DNA from 2 places in the Stenotrophomonas sp. YJH_SMC_65 genome. Region 1 is predicted to be linked to the other one. Evidence: riboswitches for the same ligand, from Rfam matches in the RefSeq annotation. Region 1 holds a riboswitch; the other holds the start of a gene.
What was found. Region 1 has a riboswitch for cobalamin ahead of btuB (TonB-dependent vitamin B12 receptor). Riboswitches for the same ligand answer to the same signal wherever they lie in the genome.

Region 1 (10,479 bases):
TTACGGCTGCTGCAGTTCCAGCAGCTCGCCTGCCAGCCCGGCTTCGCCACGTTCCAGCCGTACCCGCAGGCGCGTGCCGTGGTCGATGCGCAGTGCCCAGCACAGCGACATCGGCAGGCCGCAGACCTGCGACAGCACCATGCGCAGCGGGCCGCCATGGCTGACCACCAGCGTTGGCACCGGGTCGTCATCATCGAGCAGTCGATCCAGCGCGCGCGCGATACGCCGCTCGAAGTGGCCCCAGCTCTCACCGTTGGGCGGTGGGTATGCATGCGGATCGGCATGGAAGGCCGCCAGTGCATCCTCCGGCAGGTCGAACAGCGACTGCCCGTCCCAATCGCCGAAATCCAGCTCTTCCCATTCCTCCTCCGCTTCCACGTCCAGCCCGCGCGGGGTGGCCAGGGCCATCGCCGTGTGCAGCGAGCGCAGCCGCGGCGAACTGATCACCCGTTCCCAGGGCTGCGCAGCGTAGGCGTCGACCAGTTCCTGCGGCAGGCGGGCCAGCTGCGGTGGATCGCTGCGGCCATCGAGGAACTCATCGCGACCGTTGCCGGCATGGCGGACCAGGTCGAGGATCATGCGTGCGTCCTGTACAGGCAACGCGGGAACAGCGGAAAACGGGCGGACATCGGCAACGGCACCACGGGATCGAGGGACCATTCTAAGGGCACAGCAAAGGCAGTCGGGTACGCTCGACGCTACGGGCCGCCTGCGATGCCGTAGACTGCGCGCACTTCCAGGTGACCTGCGGCCACGGCCGGCAGGTTGAAACGGGAAGCCGGTGACGCGTGAATCCACGCCAGGCCGGCGCTGCCCCCGCAACGGTAAGCACGTCAGTTCCAGGCAACAACGCCACTGTGCCGCAGGCATGGGAAGGCGCCTGGACGGTGGCCTCGCGCCACCCGGCGGCAAGCCCGGAGACCGGCCCGGAAGCCTCAGGTCGCGGTGCGGTGGGCATGGCGCTGGATGACCGCAGCCTGCGCTGCGGCGTCGGCGCATGCCTGCCTTCGCGGCTCCTCCCCTTCGCCACGCGGGCGTGCGTGGCACCTGGAGTCCCCCATGAAGCTGCAGTCCCGAATGCTGTCCCTGGCCGTGCTGGCCGCCCTGCCCGCGCTGGCCCAGGCCGCCGATGACACCACCGCGCTCGACCAGATCCTGGTCACCGCCACCCGCACCCCGATCGCCCTGCAGGACAGCATCGCACCAGCCCAGGTGATCGACCGCGCGCAGATCGAATCCAGTCAGGCCACCTCGTTGCAGGAACTGCTGCGCGGCCGCGCCGGCATCAACCTGACCAATGCCGGCGGGCTCGGCAAGCAGAGCTCGCTGTTCCTGCGCGGCACCAACTCGGGCCACACCGTGGTGCTGGTCGATGGCGTGCGCATCAACAGTGCCGACCTCGGCCTGGCCATGTACCAGGACCTGCCGCTGGCGCAGATCGAACGCGTGGAAATCGTGCGCGGCCCGCAGTCCAGCCTGTACGGCGCCGACGCCATCGGTGGCGTGATCCAGATCTTCACCCGCCGCAACCAGGGCGATTTTGCTCCGCACTTCCAGCTCGGTGGTGGCAACAACGGCCTGCGCGAAGCTAGCGGCGGCATCGGAGGTGGCACCGAACGCGGCTGGTTCGGCGCCGACATCGCCTACCAGCATTCCGATGGCGTCGATGCCTGCCGTGGCTCGGCGACGCTGTTCACCGGCTGCTTCGCTGACGAACCCGACCGCGACGGCTACCGCAACCTGTCCAAGAGCCTGCGTGGCGGCTACACCTTCAACGACCAGTGGAATGTGGAAGGCAGTGCGCTGCGCGCCGACGGCAAGAACCACTACGACGGCTATTACAACTACTCGGAAACCCGCCAGCAGGTGCTGGCCGGCAAGGTGCGCTACACCCCGTCCGGGCGCCTGGCGTTCACCGCCAACGTCGGCCGCAGCGACAACGAATCGGACAACTTCGGCGACTTCGGCGCACGCGGCAGCGCGCAGACCCACCGCGACAGCGCCTCGCTGCAGGGTGACTTCACCTTGACCGGAAGCCAGCTGCTGAGCACCGGCGTGGACTGGAGCGAAGACAACCTGGATGGCAGCAGCGCGGGCTACCTCGTCGACAGCCGTCGCAACACCGGCGTGTTCGTGCAGTACCAGGGCCGCTTCGGCCGCCATCAGCTGCAGGCCAGCGCACGCAACGACGACAACCAGCAGTTCGGCAACCACGCCACCGGCAGTCTCGGCTGGGCAATGCAGCTGGACCACGGCCTGCGCGTCAATGCCAGCTACGGCACCGCCTTCAAGGCACCGACCTTCAGCGACCTGTACGACCCGTGGAGCGGCGTGCCGACGTTGAAGCCGGAGAAGTCCAAGAGCGCCAACCTCGGTGTTTCGCAGCAGGGCCAGGGCTGGCATTGGGGCCTGGACGTGTACGAGACCCGCATCGATGACCTGATCACCTACGATGCGTCCACGATGAAAATGCAGCAGGTGGAGAAGGCGCGCATCCGTGGCGCCGAACTGACCGGTGGCGTGCTGCTGGCCGGCTTCGACCTCAACGCGCAGCTGAGCTACACCGACCCGCGCAACCGCACCCATGGCAGCACCCAGTTCGACAACTGGCTGCCGCGCCGTGCACAGCAGACCGCGCGCCTGGACGTCGACCGCCGCTTCGGCGATTTCCGCGCCGGCCTGACCGTGCAGGGTGCGGGCAAGCGCTATGACGATGCCGCCAACGCGGTGAAGGTCGGTGGCTACGGCACGCTGGACCTGCGCGCCGAGTACGCGCTGACGCCGGCGTGGTCGCTGCTGGCACGTGCCGCCAACGTGTTCGACCGCCGCTACGAGACGGTGGCGTGGTTCAACCAGCCCGGCCGCGAATACCAGCTGAGCGTGCGTTACCAGCCGAAATGAAGGCGCGCGCCGGGCATCGCCCGGCGCCGATCTACTGTAGAGCCGAGCCCATGCTCGGCTCACGCAATGAAGCAGCCGAGCGTGGGCTCCGCTCTACACCCGAACGCCCGCGGCCAACCCCGGCAACTCACGCAGGTCGTCAATCACCGCCACCGCCTGTGCGGTGGCCAGGTCCAGGCCACGCGGATAACCGTAACGCACCAGTGCGATCGGCATGCCTGCCTCTTCGGCGGCGCGGTAGTCGGTCAACGAATCACCCACCATCAGGCAGGCATCCACCGCCAGCCCGAAGTGCGCAGCGATGTGCCGCAGCGGCTCACCGCTGGGCTTGCGCTGCGGCAGCGAATCGCCGCCCAGTACCAGCGCGAACGCATCACCAATGCCCAGGTGTTGCAGCAGTGGCGGCACCAGCGCTTCGGGCTTGTTGGTGCAGATCGCCAGCGGAACACCGCGTGCACGCAGCTGCATCAGCGCTTCGGCCACGCCATCGAACAGGCGCGGGCTGCGCAGCAGGCACTCACGGTAGTGCACCATGAACACCGGCATCACTTCGGCCAGGTCGACCTCACGACCCGCGGCGTGCACGGCCTGCTCGACCAGGCGGCGCACACCGTCGCCGATCCAGCCCAGAACCGTGGCTTCCGGCACGCGTGCCATGCCGATGTCTTCCAGCGTGCGGTTCAGTGCTTCGGCGATATCAGCTGCGCTGTCGACCAGCGTGCCATCTAGGTCGAACACGACCAGCGGATAGGGATACGACAAGGGACGGCACCTGCACGACGTGGGGCCGCCCATTGTACGCCGCTGGTTTCTGCGCCGATCCGCCTCAACCGATCCGGCGTGCGCGGGTGGCCAGGAACGTGGGCAGGTAGCGGTCGATCAGGAAGCGCGGCTGCGGCTGCCAGTCTTCCATGAAGCGATCGATGACGAACCCCGCATCCAGCTGCCCGCCGATCAGTTCGGTCAGGCTGTGGCCAAAGGTCAGCGCATCGCCGCGGCCGAGTTTCGCCTCACGTTCTGCGGCGGGCAGGTCTTCCAGGTCCGAATAGGGAATGGCGTACTGCGGCCGGATCAGGCCCTGCGCATCGAGCTGCGGATCGCGCGCGCCGACGAACAGCACCGGGTTGTAGAAGCTGGCCATCAACATGCCGTCGCGCGCCAGCACGCGGCGGCATTCGGTCCACACCGGGCGCACGTCGGGTACGTACAGGTTGGAGATCGGATGGAACACCACGTCGAAGCTGTCGTTGGCGAATACGTGCAGGTCGCGCATGTCGCCCTGCACCGTGCGCAGCTGCAGGCCATCGCGCGCCGCCACGCTGCGGTCCTGTTCCAGCTGCCCGTCGGAGAGATCGAACACGGTGACGTCGGCGCCCGCAGCGGCCAGCACCGGTGCCTGCTGGCCCCCGCCCGAGGCCAGGCACAGGATGCGGCGGCCACGCACATCGCCCAGCCAGTCCAATGGCAGCGCGCGTGGGGTCAGATGCACCTGCCAGCGGCCTTCGCGCGCGGCGGCAATGGTTGAACTTTCCACCGGGCGCGACCATTCGCGCACTTCGCTGGCCTGGCGGTCCCAGGCAGCACGGTTGTGGTCGATCAAGGCCTGTCCATGGTTCATGTGTTCTCCTTGCCCGGTGGGCGCCAATCCAGATCCTGGAAGGCCGGGCTGGCGAAACACTCGGCCAGGTAGTCCAGGAATCGCCGCATGATAGCGGGCTGCTGTCGCCGTGACGCGTACACGGCATGAATGCCGAGTTCGTCCAGGCTGAATTCGGGCAGCAGTTCGATCAGCTCGCCGGTACGCAGCAGCGGCGCCACCTGGTAGGTCGGCAGCATGGCGATACCGGCACCGGCCCGCACCGCCTCCAGCAGCAGCGAGGCCTCGTTGGCGCTGATGTTGCCGCCCACCGCCACCGACAGCGAACGGCCGTCTCGGTGCAGCTGCCACAGGCTCTTGCCGACGTAGTGGTGGGTCAGGCAGTTGTGCGCGGCCAGATGCTCGGGAGCAGTCGGCGTGCCGCGTGCCTGCAGGTAGGACGGCGTCGCGCACAGCACCGAGCGGCAGGTGGCCAGCCGCCGCGCGATCAGGCTGGGATCGATCTGGCGCGCGATGCGCACGGCCAGGTCCACCCGCTCCTCCACCAGGTTCACCGTGCGGTCGACCAGCAGCAGCTCGATGCGTGCCGCCGGATGGCGCGCAACAAAGCCGGCCACCGCCCGCGCCAGGTGGCTCTGCCCGAACGACACGCTGGCAGTCACCCGCAGCGTGCCATGCGGCTCGGGATCATCGCTGGCCAGCTCGCCCTGCAGTTCCTCGCCGATCGCCAGCATCTGCCGGAAGCGCGCCAGTGCCGCCTCGCCGGGCCCGGTCAGACTGACCCGGCGCGTGGTCCGGTGCAGCAGGCGTGCGCCCAGCCAGCCCTCGACCTCAGCCAGGTAGCGGCTGACCATCGCCCGCGACATGTCCAGCACCTCTGCCGCCGCGGTCAGGCTGCCGCGCTCGGCCACCTCGACGAACACGGTCATGGCGGTCAATCGGTCCATATGCTCGATCCATGCAACAAACAAGCACGTTATACGCTGTTTTTCGAGCGACTGCAGCGGCCTAGAGTGGCGCCATTCCCACCCCACAGCGCCCCACGGAGTCCTGCCATGAAGATCGCCCTCGTTGGTTCCACCGGCAACATCGGCCGCCAGATCGCCCGCCACGCGCTGGCCCGCGGCCACGAACTCACTGTCATCGTGCGCAGCGCGCAGGACCTCCCGGCCGAGCTGGCCGGTGCCCATCCGGTGATCGCCTCGCTGGATGACCAGGACGCGCTGGTTGCCGCCATCGCCGGCCACGACGTGCTCGCCAGTGCCTACGGCCCGCGCCCGGGCGATGACATCGGCCGCGTCGGCGAGGTCGCCGCGCAGCTGGCGGCTGCCGCGCGCAAGGCCGGCGTGCCGCGCCTGGTGGTGGTTGGCGGTGCCGGCAGCCTGGAAGTCGCACCCGGCGTGCAGCTGGTCGACACCCCCACCTTCCCGGAGGCCTACAAGCCGTACGCGCTGGCCCACCGCGAGGCGTTCAACCGCCTGCAGGCAGTGGACGACCTGGACTGGACCTTCTTCTCGCCGGCCGCCGAAATCGGCCCGGGTGAAGAGCGCGGCCAGTACCGCGTGCAGCCCAAGGCGTTCCTGGCCGATACCAGCGGCCACAGCCGCATCAGCTACGCCGACTATGGCGCGGCGTTCGTCGCCGAACTGGAAGCGCACGCGTATCCGAAGCAGATCATCACCGCAGCGTATTGATCCACGCACGTCCCATGTAGAGCCAAGCCCGCGCTCGGCTCTACGCGAACATGCAGCCGGGCATTGGCCCGGCTCTACACAAGGAATTCCCATGCGTACCGCTGCCCTGCTGCTTCCCCTTGCCCTGGCCGCCAGCTTCACCAGTGCGCCGCTGCTGGCCGCACCGGCCACCACGGCGCCGGCGGCGGCGACGAAATCCCAGCTGCACCTGCAGACCTTCCATCCCGGCCCGCAGGCAATGTTCTCGGTGTCCTCGGTGCTGATCGAAGGCCGCCACGACGCGATCCTGGTCAATGCGCAGTTTGGTGCCAGCGATGCGCGCAAGCTGGTCGAGCTGATCCGCGCCAGCGGCAAGCAGCTGACCACGATCTACATCAGCCACGGCGATCCGGACTACTACTTCGGCCTGGCCACCCTGCAGGACGCCTTCCCGCAGGCACGCATCGTCGCCACCGCGCAGACCGTCGCCCACATCCAGCAGACCCAGGCCGGCAAGCTGGCCTACTGGGGACCGAAGATGGGTGCCGACGTGCCCGCGCGCATAGTGCTGCCGCAGGTGCTGGATGGCGATGCACTGCAGCTGGAAGGCCAGCGCCTGCCGCTGATCGGCCTGGATGGCCCGACCCCGGACCGCACGGTGCTGTGGGTGCCGTCGCTGCGCGCGATCGTCGGTGGCATTCCGGTGGTAGCCGGCGAGCACGTGTGGATGGCCGACACGCAGACGCCTAAGTCGCACACCGACTGGCTGCAGACCCTGCAGCGGTTGCAGGCACTGAAGCCGAAGGTGGTGGTGCCGGGGCATTACGCGCCGGGTGCCGCACTGGATGCCAGTGCGCTGCGCTTCACTGCGGACTACATCCGCGCGTTCGATGTCGAGACGGCAAAGGCCAAGGACAGTGCGGCGCTGGTGAAAGCAATGCAGTCGCGCTACCCGAAGCTGGACGGCGTGGCATCGCTGGAGCTGAGTGCGAAGGTGGCCAAGGGCGAGATGCAGTGGCCTTAAGGTAAAGGGTTGTTTTGCAGGGCTGCGCCCTGCACCTGCTCAATGCAACGGCAACGGCAACAGCTGGATATCTGTGGGTTGGCGGGGTGGGTCCGATGGCAGGGGACGCCGTGAACCCCTCCATGGGGGCTTGGTCGCGGCATCCATGCCGCTCATGCCCCCGCAACCGGACCCACCTCGCCTTCGACAGATCTCGGCAATCTGCTGGGGTCGGATCCCGTTGCTGCGCAACGGGCTCTGACCCCGCCTTTGCCGATCAGAGGGATGTGGAATCGTTCGGTCCGTGCTCGAACAATTCCCCCTGCACCACGGCCTCCTTTTCGCGGAACCCACCCAGCCCGACGCCGACCAGGCGGTAACGCGTCTCCGCCGGCAGGTCGACGCGGGCGCGCAGGGCCAGTGCGATGTCGCGCAGTTCTTCCATCGATTCCGGCGGGCGCTCCGGGGTGAAACTGCGGGTGAGGATGCGGAACTGCGCGGTCTTCAGCTTCAGCACCACGGTGTGGCCGACGCGTTCAGTCTTGCGCGTGGCATTCCAGGTCTTCTCCGCCAGTTGCACGATCGCCTCGCCCAGGTCTTCCAGCAGCAGGTCCTCGGCAAAGGTGTCCTCCGAGGAGATCGACTGTACCTGCTGGTCCGGTTCCACCGGCCGCTCGTCGATGCCGCGTGCACGGTTGTACAGGCTGCGGCCGAAACTGCCGAACGCCTCTTCCAGGTCGACCAGGGACCACCGCCGCAGGTCGCCGCAGGTGACGATGCCACGCGCGGCAAGTTTGCCTTCCATCACCTTGCCGACGCCTGGCACCCGGTTCACCGGCAGCGGCAGCAGGAACGCGTCCACCCGCTGCGGTGGAATCACGAACTGGCCATCGGGCTTGCGCCAGTCCGAAGCGATCTTGGCCAGGAACTTGTTCGGCGCGATCCCGGCTGAAGCGGTCAGGTTCGTCTCCTCGCGGATCTGCGCACGGATGGTGCGGGCGATGTCGGTGGCCAGTTCGATGCCGCTCTTCGGCTCGGTCACGTCCAGGTAGGCCTCGTCCAGCGACAACGGCTCGACCAGGTCGGTGTGGCGCAGGAAGATCTCGCGTACCTGGCGTGACACCGCCTTGTAACGTGCAAAGTCCGGCGGCACGAAGATCGCGTCCGGACACAGGCGTTCGGCGCGCAGCGCCGGCATCGCCGAACGCACGCCGAACACGCGTGCCTCGTAGGACGCCGCACACACCACCGAGCGCGCGCCGCGCCATGCCACAACCACCGGCTTGCCGCGCAGTGACGGATCGTCGCGCTGCTCCACCGACGCGTAGAACGCGTCCATGTCGACGTGGATGATCTTGCGCAGTCGGGTCATGTCAGGCGGAAAGGGCGGGGGCGTGCCGAACGGGCCACACGCCGAAGTATGGTCGTTGCACATCAACAGGATGCGCGTATTCCATTGAAAACACTACGGTTGCGTACGGTTGAAATGTTTGATCGGCGCAGTTTCCACGGGCATCCTCGAACGCTTGTTTCCCTGTTTCCCCGCTTCCAGGATTGTGCTTCATGACCCGTCTCCACGCGTTCAACCGCGAACAGCTGCTGGCCAGCGCACGCGGTGAACTGTTCGGCACCGCCGCCGGCCGTTTGCCCAACGATCCGATGCTGATGTTCGACCGCATCACCGACATCCACGAGGACGGCGGACCGCACGGCAAGGGCATGGTACGCGCCGAGCTGGATATCCGCCCGGACCTGTGGTTCTTCGGCTGCCACTTCATCGGCGACCCGGTCATGCCCGGCTGCCTGGGCCTGGACGCCATGTGGCAGCTGACCGGCTTCTTCCTGACCTGGCTGGGTGCCCCCGGCAAGGGCCGCGCACTCGGCTGCGGCGAGGTGAAGTTCACCGGCCAGGTACTGCCGGACGCCAAGCTCGTGCGCTACGAGATCGACATCAGCCGTGTCATCAACCGCAAGCTGGTGATGGCCCAGTCGGACGCCCGCATGTACGTGGATGACCGCGAAATCTACAGCGCGCGCGACCTGCGCGTCGGCCTGTTCACTGAAACCGGGAGCTTCTGATGCGTCGCGTCGTCATCACCGGCATGGGCATCACGTCCTGCCTCGGCAATGATCTGGATACCGTTTCGGCCGCGCTGCGCGAAGGGCGCTCGGGCATCACCGCCTTGGCCGACCATGCCGAAGCGGGCCTGCGCAGCCAGGTCGGCGGTCGCGTCGACCTCGATCTGGAGGCGCTGATCGACCGCAAGCAGAAGCGCTTCATGAGCGACGCGGCGGCCTTCGCTTACCTGTCCATGCGCGATGCCATCGCCGATGCCGGGCTCAGCCCCGAGCAGGTCAGCAACCTGCGCACCGGCCTGATCGCCGGTTCCGGCGGCGGCTCCAGCGAATGGCAGATCGGCGCGGTCGACCTGCTGCGCGAGCGTGGCGTGCGCAAGGTCGGCCCGTACATGGTGCCGCGCACAATGTGCTCGACGGTCTCGGCCTGCCTGGCCACGGCCTACCAGATCAAGGGCGTCAGCTACTCGCTGTCGGCCGCCTGCGCGACCTCGGCGCACTGCATCGGCGCTGCCGCGGACATGATCCGCCACGGTGCGCAGGACATCATGTTCGCCGGTGGCGGTGAAGACCTGCACTGGTCGATGAGCGTGATGTTCGATGCGATGGGCGCGCTGTCGACCAGCTTCAACGAAACCCCGGCCAGCGCCTCGCGTCCGTACGACAAGGACCGCGACGGCTTCGTCATCGCCGGTGGCGGCGGCATGCTGGTGCTGGAGGACTACGACCACGCCGTTGCGCGTGGCGCGCACATCCATGCCGAGCTGATCGGCTACGGCGTGACCTCCGATGGCGCCGACATGGTCGCGCCGTCCGGCGAGGGCGCGGTGCGCTGCATGAAGATGGCACTGCAGGGCGTCGATCGCCCGCTGGACTACCTCAACACCCACGGCACCTCGACCCCGCTGGGCGATGTCACCGAGCTCAACGCGATCCGTGAAGTGTTCGGCGATGCGGTACCACCGCTGTCCTCGACCAAGGCGCTGTCCGGCCATTCACTGGGCGCGGCCAGCGTGCACGAGGCGATCTACTGCCTGCTGATGATGCGCGATGGCTTCGTCGCCGGTTCGGCCAACATCGGCGAGCTGGACCCGAAGTTGGAGAGCTTCCCGATCCTGCGCGAGAGCCGCGAGCAGAAGCTGGACACGGTGATGTCCAACAGCTTCGGCTTCGGTGGCACCAACGCTGCGCTGGTGTTCGGGCGGGTGTGATTGAACAGGTGTGCCGAC
Region 2 (10,479 bases), on a different contig from region 1:
GCGCGCCGGCCTCGCTGAGCGCCAGCTGGCGCGTACTCCGGTTCAGCAGCCGTACGCCCAGATGCGCTTCCAGCCGGTTGATGTTCTGGCCGACTGCGGTGGCGCTGATGCCAAGGATGCGGGCCGCGGCGGCAATGCTGCCGGTCTCTGCGGTGCGGGTGAAGCTGCGGATCAGTTGCAACAGGTTCATGACCGACCAGCTTGCCACGGTGATGGCCAAGTATCGCTTGGGACTGAACCAAGCGGTTCGGTTGCATCGGTGATCATCCGGCTGCTGGGCAGGAAGCTGCCCTACACTGTGGCGATGCGCCCCGATTCCATCCTCACCCTGTCCTGCCCCGACCGTACCGGCATCGTCTACCGCGTGTCCGGCCTGCTGTTCGACCACGGCTGCAACATCCTCGACGCCCAGCAGTTCGGCGATGAGGAAAGCGGCCGCTTCTTCCTGCGCGTGCATTTCGACCGTGACGCCGGCCTGCCGCTGGAGACCGTGCACGCCGCGATGGCCACGCTTGCCGAAGGCTTCGGCATGGACTGGCAGCTGCATGATGGCCGCCGCCGGGCACGCCTGCTGGTGCTGGTCAGCAAGCAGGGGCACTGCCTCAACGACCTGCTGTTCCGCGCCCACAGCGGCCAGCTGAAGGTCGACATTGCCGCGGTGGCCTCCAACCACGCCGACTTCGCGCCATTGGCCGCGTCCTACCAGGTACCGTTCCACCACCTGCCGGTAACCGCCGATACGCGTGCGGTGCAGGAGCAGCAGATCATCGACCTGGTCGAGCGCGAGCGCATCGACCTGGTGGTGCTGGCACGCTACATGCAGATCCTGTCACCCAGGCTGTGCCGCGCGCTGGCCGGGCGTGCGATCAACATCCACCACAGCTTCCTGCCCAGCTTCAAGGGCGCGCAGCCGTACCACCAGGCGCATGCGCGCGGGGTCAAGATCATCGGCGCCACCGCGCACTACGTCACCGAGGATCTGGACGAAGGACCGATCATCGAACAGGACGTGGCCCGCGTTGACCATGCGATGGCACCGCGCGAACTGGTGCGGCTGGGCAGCGATACCGAATCGCTGGTGCTGGCACGCGCCGTACGCCGCCATGTGGAGCACCGCATCCTGCTCAACGGGCATCGCACGGTGGTGTTCCGGTAATCGCCCATCCCGCGTCCGCCGGGCATGGCCCGGCGCTACCCACGGGTGTGATCCGGTAGTGCCGGCCGCTGGCCGGCAACTGCAGGGATCCAGGCGTTGCCGGCCAGCGCCCGGCACTACCGTTGTGGGTCAGGCGGTCGCGATCCCCGCCTTGCCCAGCGCATCGCGCACCATCGCGTCGTTGGCTTCGGTCACCGGCCGGGTCAGCTCCCACAGGAACTTCACCCGGAAGCCGGACTTCACCGCATCCTGCGCGCTCCACAGCACGCAGTAGTCGCGGGCCAGGCCGCATACGTGCACTTCGCGGATGCGGCGCTCGTGCAGCCAGCCGGCCAGGCCGGTGGCCGGGCGCTCGCCATCGGGGCCGTGGTTCTCGCGGAAGGCGCTGTACGAATCCACCTGTTGGCGTGTGCCCTTGCGCAGGATCAGGTCGGCCACGGTCCAGTCCACGCCCGGGTGCAGCGCGGCACCGGCGCTGCCCTGCACGCAGTGGTCCGGCCACAGCGTCTGCGGCTGCGCGTGCAGCAGGATGGTCTCGAAGGGGCGTTGGCCGGGGTGCTGGCTGGCGAACGAGGCGTGGTCGGCCGGGTGCCAGTCCTGGGTCGCCACCACGGTGCGGTAGCGGCGCTGCGCCAGCAGATCGGCGATCGGTGCCACCAGCGCATCGCCCTGGTCGCAGGCCAAGGCGCCACCGGGCATGAAGTCCGGCTGCAGGTCGATCACCAGCAGGGCGACATCGGCGGGCAGGGCGGTCATGGCAGTTCCGCTACAACAGAAGGGGCGACCAGCGTGGCCGCCCCATGCCTGCACGTCAATCGCCCTGTGGCGTCCCAGCGTCCTGCCCGTAGTACAGCAGGCCGATCCTGATCCGCTCGCGGCCATTCTCGCGGCGATGGCGGTTGGCATCGCGAAGCGAGTACACGCAGCCGCAGTATTCCTGCTGGTAGAACTGCTCGCGCTTGCTGATCTCGATCATGCGGCTGGCGCCTCCGCCCTTGCGCCAGTTGTAGTCCCAGTACTGTAGGCCTTCATAGCGCGAGGCGGCGCGGATGCCGCAGTCGTTGATCTGCGCCATGTTCTTCCAGCGCGAGATGCCCAGCGACGAACTGATGGTGTCGTAGCCGTGCTCGTGCGCATACAGCGCGGTGCGCTCGAAACGCATGTCGAAGCACATCGTGCAGCGGATACCGCGTTCGGGTTCGTTTTCCATGCCCCGCGCACGGCTGAACCAGTTGTCGGTGTCGTAGTCGCAGTCGATGAAAGGAATGCCGTGCTGCTCGGCGAAGCGGATGTTCTCCTGCTTGCGCAGCTCGTATTCCTTCACCGGGTGGATGTTGGGGTTGTAGAAGAAGATCGCGTAGTCGATCCCGGAGGCGGTGATCGCCTCCATCACTTCGCCGGAACAGGGCGCGCAGCACGAATGCAGCAGCAGGCGCTTGCCGTCGGCGGGCAGGGTCAGGGTGGGGCGTTGGAGCTCGGTCATCGTCAGGTACCGCATGGACCGCCGGCAACGGCGGTGGCCCATGCATCAGTGCGTGGGTGAACGGGTCTGGCCGGATACCGTGAACAGGACGCGCGCGGCCACACCGCCTGCACGCGCAGGACGACGACGGCCCCGGCAACCTCCCCGCGGAGATTCCAGGTCGAGTCAGGGGACGGTCGTGTCCCCCGGCCGGGGCCGGTATTCGGGCTGATGGACACGGGCCGCAGCCCACCTACTACCCGCCGCTTCCCAGGCGCGAGCCCAGTGCTGTTGGCAGGATTCGTTTCCATTCACCGCTGCGGGGCAGCTCCGGAATGGACGCGCGAGGCGCCTTCACCGGATTCCCGTTTAAATCCCTCCCCGCGCCGCAGCGATGGGAGGGATACCTTCGGCGTGTGCAAGGTGGACCTGTTGGTGGCGCCGGTCAAGAGCGCAGGGGTCAGAACCCGCTACGCTGCAACGGGATCCGACCCCAGCGGAAGGAAGGGGTCGGATCCCGCTGCCACGCAGCGGGCTCTGACCCCGGTCGGGATGCACCTTCAATGCCCCGCGGCCGCCCGCGTGCGGATGTCGTCCAGCCGCTGGTCGTGCAGCAGGCGGCCGTTCTCCCACACGGTCACCATTGCGTCCTCGAAGCCGTCCGGCAGGGTGTCGTCGCCGTTGGCCGGCAGCGGCACCGTGTGCAGGCTGCCATCGTCCAGGCGGCGCAGCAGGCGCATGCGGCCACGCTTGCTGGCCTTGCCGGCGTCGGTGACCGGATCCTTGTAGACGTCGATCCACTCACCCTCGACCCGCGCCGCCGAGCACTTCAGCGCGAACTTCTGCGTATCGCGGTCCAGCCGCTGCAGCAGCGCACCGCCCATGCCGAAGGCCACGTTGTCGGCGGCGTAGCCGTCGTCGGTGATGCGCTGCAGGATCGCGCGGATGGTGTCCGGATTGATGCCATCGCCCTGGATCACCCGCACGTGGTTGAGCACGCGGTAGCCCTTGCTGTTGAGGCTATGGCCGAACGCTTCATCCAGCCGGTGCAGGCTTTCGGCCACCACCTCCACCGGGTCCCCCGAGTCCGGGCGGATGACCAGGGTGGCGCCCGAGGCGATCACTTCATCGCGCAGGGTGGTACCCCAGTGCTCGCTGATGGCGCGGTAGATGTCATAGCTGTCCGATACCACCGCCACGATCGCACCGGGCGTGCCGAACTGGCGCAGCATGTTGCGGTAGGCGTCCACCTCGCGCTCGCGGCCCCAGCTGGTGATGGTGCTGTGCTCGGCGGCGGGAATCGAATAGCCGGCCATCGGCGCGTGGTAGTGCGCGCGCGCCAGGCACAGGGCCGAGACCGTATCGGTGCCGAGGAAGTTGACCAGGTGCGCGGCACCGCCCAGCGCGGCCGATTCCAGGCTCGAGACACCGCGCGCGCCGAAGTCATGCAGCTTGAACGGCAGCTGCCCCTGCGGGTCGTCGCTGGTCTGCTGCAGGAACGCGGCAATGGTCTGCCGTGCGTGCCAGCTGATGGTGGCCACGGTGACCGGGTACCACACGCGCAGCAGCAGCGTTTCCAGGTACGACGGCACCCAGAACGCGGCCGGATCGGTCGATTCGATGGTCATCAGCGCCTGGTGGGTGGGCACCACGCTGCCCTCGGGCACGGCGCGGATGCGCACCGGCAGGTGGCCGCCAAGCCGGTCGACGATATCGCGCCAGCCGGCCTCGTTGAACGGTTCGCCATGCGCGGCGAACACCGCAGCAGCGTCGTCGATGTCGGCGTGGGTGACCGGCCGTGCCAGCGCGTCCTTGAGGATCGCCTGCAGGCCGAAGAACACCGTGCGATCGTGCAGGCCGCCACGTGATTCGACGTAGAAGAACGTGGCATCGGTACCCGGCGGGTACTGCAGCCAATGGCTGGCCTTGTAGCTGTCGGTGTTGAGGAGAAGATTATCGAGGTAGTGCATGACGGAAGCTCCTTCGCGTCGGGTGGCACCGGCGGTCTATCCGCCAGTGGGAAAGCCGGGCCGGTCAGCCGCGGCCGAGGAAGTACTCCAGGATGTGCAGGTGGTCTTCGAACAGCTGCGGGCCCATGTCCAGTGCTTCACTCACCGGTATCCAGCGTGCCTTGTCGGCATCGTCGCCACCGCGCACCGGCGGCAGCTCGCCGGCCGGAAACTCGAAGTGGAAACCGTGGGTGATGGTGCGGCCACGCTGGCTGCGGTCCGGGTGGTCGAACACCTGCTGGCCCTTCAGCGACCCCTTCAACACCGGCAACGGAATCTTCAGCCGGGTTTCCTCGCGCAGTTCGCGCAGGCAGCTGTCGAGCAGGCTCTGTTCCTGGCCGACGAAGCCGCCGGGCAATGCCCACAGCCCCTTGCCGGGTTCCGAGCGGCGACGCACCAACAGCACGTGGCCCGAATGCACCACCACCGCATCGGTGGTGACGAAGGTGGGCGCGTAGGGCGCATCCTTCCAGGCGGCCTTGTACTGTTCGATGAAGCGGTACTCGGCCACCAGCTGGCCATACGCAGGCGCACTCTTGCGGAACGCTTCGAGCATGTCGTACACCGGCGCCGGCACATTGCCACGCAGCATCAGCAGCGCGCCGTGGAAGTCGACGTCGCCCGCTTCGAACAGGTAGCGCCGCAGCTCGGTGGCCGACAGGGTGGCGGTGTGCTGCACGTCCACCAGCGGCCACTGCGGGAACTCGCGCAGGTAGTAGCTGGACGCATCCTTGTCCATGCCGATCAGGCCCACCCTGGCATCGGCGGCGGCACCGTCGTTGCGCAGGGCGTCAGCCACCTGGCGCTGCACGTTGGCGATCCACTGTGCTTCGTTGTACAGGTGGTCACGCAGCGGGCGGATCAGCAGACGGTCGGTGTGGCCGTCGAGGGCCGCCTGGATCATCACGGCGCGTTCGGCCACGGTCCAGGGATTGCGCAGGCTGCGGGGGGTATCGGCAGAGCCGACCAGGAAGATCAGCTTGCGGGCCCGGCTCAGGGCCAGGCGGGCAACGGCGGCGTGGCCGTTGTGGAAGGGCTCGAATCGCCCGATGAAGACGAGATAGTCGAATTCCATGAGAATCCCTCATGTCGTTGTGGCAGCCGCGGGTCTGTCCCTTGGCTTGCTGCAGATGCTACGCCGATGGCGGGGCGGGTCAAGCCTGCAGCCGTGCTTTCTGCTGAACGGCGCATTGCGTGCGCGGACTGCGCCGTTGTTCTCAGGCCCTGAGAAGCCCCTGCGCCATACTGCAACCCACGCGGCGGACGGCATGCTCGGGGGCAAGACAGTGGCGGACAAGTACTGCGATCTGGTCATGAAAGGCGGCATCACCAGCGGCATCGTGTACCCCAATGCGGTACTGGCGCTGGCCCGCGAGTATCGCTTCAAGAGCATCGGCGGCACTTCAGCCGGCGCCATTGCGGCAGCGGTGGCGGCTGCAGCGGCCTGCGGCGATCGCCGCCAGCAGGCCGGCGAGCAACTGGCTGGCGACGCCGGCTATGGCGGGCTGTCGGCGGTGTCGGCACAGCTGTCCCGGCGCGGCTTCATCTACAGCCTGTTCCAGCCGGCGCGCGGCGCGCGCGCGGCCTATCGGCTGCTGGTGGTGCTGACCGGCAATGCCCGCCTGCCGCACAAACTGCTGTGCCTGGCCGTTGCGGTATTCGAGATCGCGCCGCTGGAAGTGCTGGTGTCGCTGGCGCTGCTGCTCGGCCTGGGCTGGTGGGGCGGTGGCTGGAGCGGCGTGGCCGCCACGCTGCTGCCATCACTGCTGTGCGCCTACGGTGCGGGTGTGGCCGGTGCCGCGCTGCGGGTCGCGCGGGTGGCGCGTCGCAACCTGCTGGGCCTGTGCAGCGGCCTCAGCCGCGATCCACGCAGGCCGGCGCTGACCGAGTGGTTGCATGAATGCCTGCAGCAGCTGTCCGGCAAGCCGCTGGATGCACCGTTGACCTTCGCCGACCTGCACGATGCGCCGCGCTACGCCGGTGAGCCTGACAGCCCGCATGCGATCAGCCTGCAGATGATCACCACCTGCATCTCACACAATGAGCCGCGCACGCTGCCGCTGGGCGGTGCGCAGTTCTGGTTCCTGCGCGAGGAGTTCGAGCAGCTGTTCCCCGCCAGCGTGGTGCAGTGGCTGGTGAGCCAGGCCGGCCCGCCGCTGGAGGTGGAAGGGCGGCAGTACTACCACCTGCCACAGGGCCCGAAGCTGCCGGTGCTGGTGGCCACGCGCATGAGCCTGAGCTTCCCGCTGCTGATCAGCGCGGTGCCGCTGCATGAACCCTCACGCCGCGAACGACGCTGCGAACCGACCGCCCCTGCGGCCGACCAGGAGCACAACGTTGCCGACAGCATGGAAGGGCTGACCAGTGCCGGGCAGACCTGCGGCCCGGTGATCACCGCCTTCCGCATCTGCTGGTTCTCCGATGGCGGCATCAGCAGCAACTTCCCGATCCATCTGTTCGATGCCGCCCTGCCGCGCTGGCCGACCTTCGCCATCAACCTGGTCTATCCACAGCACGCCGAAGCGGTGAGCCAGGGCAGCGGCGGCCGCCAGGCGCTGGAACATGCGGTGTTCCTGCCCACCGAAAACCGCCACGGCTGGCAACGGCATTACCAGTCCATCGCCACGCCACTGGCCGCAGCCGAACTGGGGCGCTTCCTCTTCGCCGTCGTGGCGACCATGCAGAACTGGCGCGACCTGCTGCAGGCGCGCGCACCGGGTTATCGCGACCGCATCGTGCACGTCAGCCTGCAGGGCGACGAAGGCGGCATGAACCTGGACATGCCGCAGGAGGTACTCTCCCGCATCGCCGACAAGGGCAGCCTGGCCGGTGCGCGCTTCTGTTCGTTCTCGTTCGAGAACCACTACTGGATCCGCTGGCGCAACCTGGCCTCGGCCTACCAGCGCTACACGCTGGAAGTGGCGCGCACCGATGATCCGGCGCAGCAGGTGCTGGCCTACCGCGCGGCGTACGCGATGGTCGCCAGCGGTCAGCCGACGCCACCGTCGTACAAGCTGGGCTCGGAAGACAAACGGCTGGCCTCGCAGCAGTTGTGGGGCTTGATGGTCGAGCAGGGCCGCACCTGGGAGGACCTCGGCCCGGACCTTACCGACGGCGCACCGCGTCCGCTGCCACAGATGAAGGTGACCCCGATCTACTGAGCCGGTCCTGCGGTCGAATCGGGGTCAGATCCGTTTCCGCAGGAAAACGGATCTGACCCCGCAGTGGTTGCTGCTCTTGCCGGCCAGCGGCCGGCGCTACCACGGGTGCAGGGCGCGGCCCTGCCAAACCCGCCCTATCGCCCCGGCAACTGCGCGAACGCGCGCTGCATGCAGTCCTCGCGCGGGCACACCCGGCACCCCGGGCCGATCGATACCGAATTGCCCGGGCTCTGCACATCCAGCCCCAGTGAATACACCAGGCGTTCGGCATGCTGCAGGTCGCAGCCCAGCGCCACCGCGAAGGTCTTGCGCGGTTGGCCATGGCCGACCGGGCCACTGCTGACCTGCCGCGCCAGCCAGAAATGACGGCGGCCATCGGGCATGCGCGCGGTCTGGGTGAGGATGCGCCCGGGTTGGTTGAACGCCTCGTAGACGATCCACAGCGGGCACGATCCACCCACCTGCGAGAAGTGGAAATCGGTGGCCGAATGGCGCTTTGAGACGTTGCCGGCGCGGTCCACGCGGATGAAGAAGAACGGCAGGCCGGGCGCGCTGCGCCGTGCCAGCGTGCTCAGCCGGTGGCAGACCGCTTCGAAGCCGACGCCGAACTGGTGCGCCAGCAGTTCGATGTCGTAGCTGCTGGTTTCGGCTGCACGCAGGAAGCGCATGTACGGCATCACCAGCGCACCGGCGAAATAGTTGGAGAGACCGATCCGCGCCTGCGCGATGCGTGCCTCATCGGTGAACCCGGCGCGCGCCACCACCGCATCGATCTGCGGCAGGTAGCCGTGCAGGGCCAGCTCGGCCGCCATCTGGAACGCCTGCTGTCCGGGCTCCAGGTAATCGGGCAGCCACAGCCGCCGCGCACCGGCATCGTAGTGCCGCTTTTCGCGCCCGGCCTGCAGTGCGGCCACTTCCACCAGCACGCCATGGCGGTCGGCCAGCAGCTGGCGCAGCCGCGGTGCCACATGCCCGGGCGACAGCCCCCATTCGGCGAACAGCTGCTCGGCCAGCTCGTCCAGCTCGGGAATGTGGTTGTGCATGCGGTTGAAGAACTCGCGCACCTGGTCACCGGCGGGCAGGGTGCTGCCGGCGCCGGGCTCGCCCAGCTGGAACTCCAGTGCGGCCGCGTGCTCGCGCAGCGCCAGGTGACGACGGTGCAGGTCCAACAGCGCGCGGCTGACCTGCGGCAGGTTGCCGGCCAGGGCGCGCAGTTCGGTCGCGCTGACCTCGGCCAGGCCCAGGTCGCGCAGGGTTTCGCCCAGCGCCTCCTGCAGGGCGGCGGGCTCATCGTCATCGAACAGCGAGGAAACGTCGCCCAGCACCTCTCCCAGCTTCTTCTGCACCGCCGGTGTCAGTGGGCGCTTGTTGCGCTCGATCTGGTTCAGGTAGCTGGCCGACAGCCCCAGCGCACGCGCCAGATCGGCCTGGCTGTAGCCGCGCTGCTCGCGCAGCCGCAGCAGGCGCAGGCCGAGTTGCCGCTGGGGAGCTGAATAATTCACAGAATTAACAGGAATCGTGGGGCGCATTGGCCAGATTAAGCGGATTCAGCCCGGAAATCGAGCCGGGTGCTGTGAATAATGCCAAGCATCTTTCGCACCCTGTGGGATTGTCGTCATGACTGTTGCAGCGCCCCGTATCCGCATGCTGATCGATGGCCAGTTCGTTGAATCGGCCACTTCCCACTGGCAGGACGTGATCAATCCGGCCACCCAGGACGTGCTGGCCCAGGTGCCGTTCGCCACCACCGGCGAAGTGGACGCCGCCGTCGCCGCCGCCAAGGAAGCCTTCAAGACCTGGCGCAAGACCCCGATCGGCACCCGCGCGCGCATCTTCCTGAAGTACCAGCAGCTGATCCGCGAAAACATGAGTGAGCTGGCCCACATCCTCACCGCCGAACAGGGCAAGACCCTGCCGGACGCCGAAGGTGATGTGTTCCGCGGCCTGGAAGTGGTCGAGCACGCCGCCGCCATCGGCAACCTGCAGCTGGGCGAGCTGGCCAACAACGTGGCCAATGGCGTGGACACCTACACGATCATGCAGCCGCTGGGCGTGTGCGCTGGCATCACCCCGTTCAATTTCCCGGCGATGATCCCGCTGTGGATGTTCCCGATGGCGATTGCAACGGGCAACACCTTCATCCTCAAGCCGTCCGAGCAGGACCCGATGGTCACCATGCGCCTGGTCGAGCTTGCCCTGGAAGCCGGCATTCCGAAGGGCGTGCTGAACGTCGTCCACGGCGGCGAGGAAGTGGTCAACGCGATCTGCGACCACCCGGACATCAAGGCCGTGTCGTTCGTCGGGTCCACCCGCGTCGGCACCCACGTCTACAACCGCGCCTCGCTGGCCGGCAAGCGCGTGCAGTGCATGATGGGCGCCAAGAACCACGCCGTGGTGCTGCCGGACGCCAACAAGGAACAGACCCTCAACGCAATGGTCGGTGCCGCCTTCGGTGCCGCTGGCCAGCGCTGCATGGCGGCTTCCACGCTGGTGCTGGTCGGTGAAGCGCGCAACTGGGTGCAGGACCTGGTGGCCAAGGCCCAGACCCTGAAGGTCAGCGCCGGCACCGTGTCCGGTACCGACGTCGGCCCGGTCATCTCCTGCAGCGCCCGCGAGCGCGTGGAAGGCCTGATCGCCTCGGGCGTGGAGCAGGGCGCCAAGCTGGTGCTCGATGGCCGCAAGCCGCAGGTC

Region 2: it holds a riboswitch for cobalamin, as region 1 does, so the genes downstream of both, AC5P7A_RS11025 (epoxyqueuosine reductase QueH) here and btuB (TonB-dependent vitamin B12 receptor) in region 1, are expected to answer to the same signal.

The regions. Positions count from the first base shown of each region.
Region 1 covers NZ_JCAFSR010000003.1:147,590-158,068, reverse strand. Annotated here, with positions in the region: gene AC5P7A_RS06760 (histidine phosphatase family protein) at 1-579, opposite strand; cobalamin riboswitch at 722-944, shown strand; gene btuB (TonB-dependent vitamin B12 receptor) at 1,060-2,901, shown strand; gene gph (phosphoglycolate phosphatase) at 2,995-3,663, opposite strand; gene AC5P7A_RS06745 (class I SAM-dependent methyltransferase) at 3,728-4,519, opposite strand; gene AC5P7A_RS06740 (LysR family transcriptional regulator) at 4,516-5,445, opposite strand; gene AC5P7A_RS06735 (NAD(P)-dependent oxidoreductase) at 5,554-6,192, shown strand; gene AC5P7A_RS06730 (MBL fold metallo-hydrolase) at 6,284-7,195, shown strand; gene dinB (DNA polymerase IV) at 7,452-8,546, opposite strand; gene fabA (3-hydroxyacyl-[acyl-carrier-protein] dehydratase FabA) at 8,738-9,253, shown strand; gene fabB (beta-ketoacyl-ACP synthase I) at 9,253-10,461, shown strand.
Region 2 covers NZ_JCAFSR010000005.1:118,574-129,052, reverse strand. Annotated here, with positions in the region: gene AC5P7A_RS11040 (LysR family transcriptional regulator) at 1-190, opposite strand, end outside; gene purU (formyltetrahydrofolate deformylase) at 305-1,156, shown strand; gene pncA (bifunctional nicotinamidase/pyrazinamidase) at 1,286-1,912, opposite strand; gene AC5P7A_RS11025 (epoxyqueuosine reductase QueH) at 1,968-2,654, opposite strand; cobalamin riboswitch at 2,816-3,045, opposite strand; gene AC5P7A_RS11020 (nicotinate phosphoribosyltransferase) at 3,179-4,588, opposite strand; gene AC5P7A_RS11015 (bifunctional nicotinamide-nucleotide adenylyltransferase/Nudix hydroxylase) at 4,653-5,702, opposite strand; gene AC5P7A_RS11010 (patatin-like phospholipase family protein) at 5,896-7,788, shown strand; gene AC5P7A_RS11005 (helix-turn-helix domain-containing protein) at 7,923-9,317, opposite strand; gene AC5P7A_RS11000 (CoA-acylating methylmalonate-semialdehyde dehydrogenase) at 9,406-10,479, shown strand, end outside.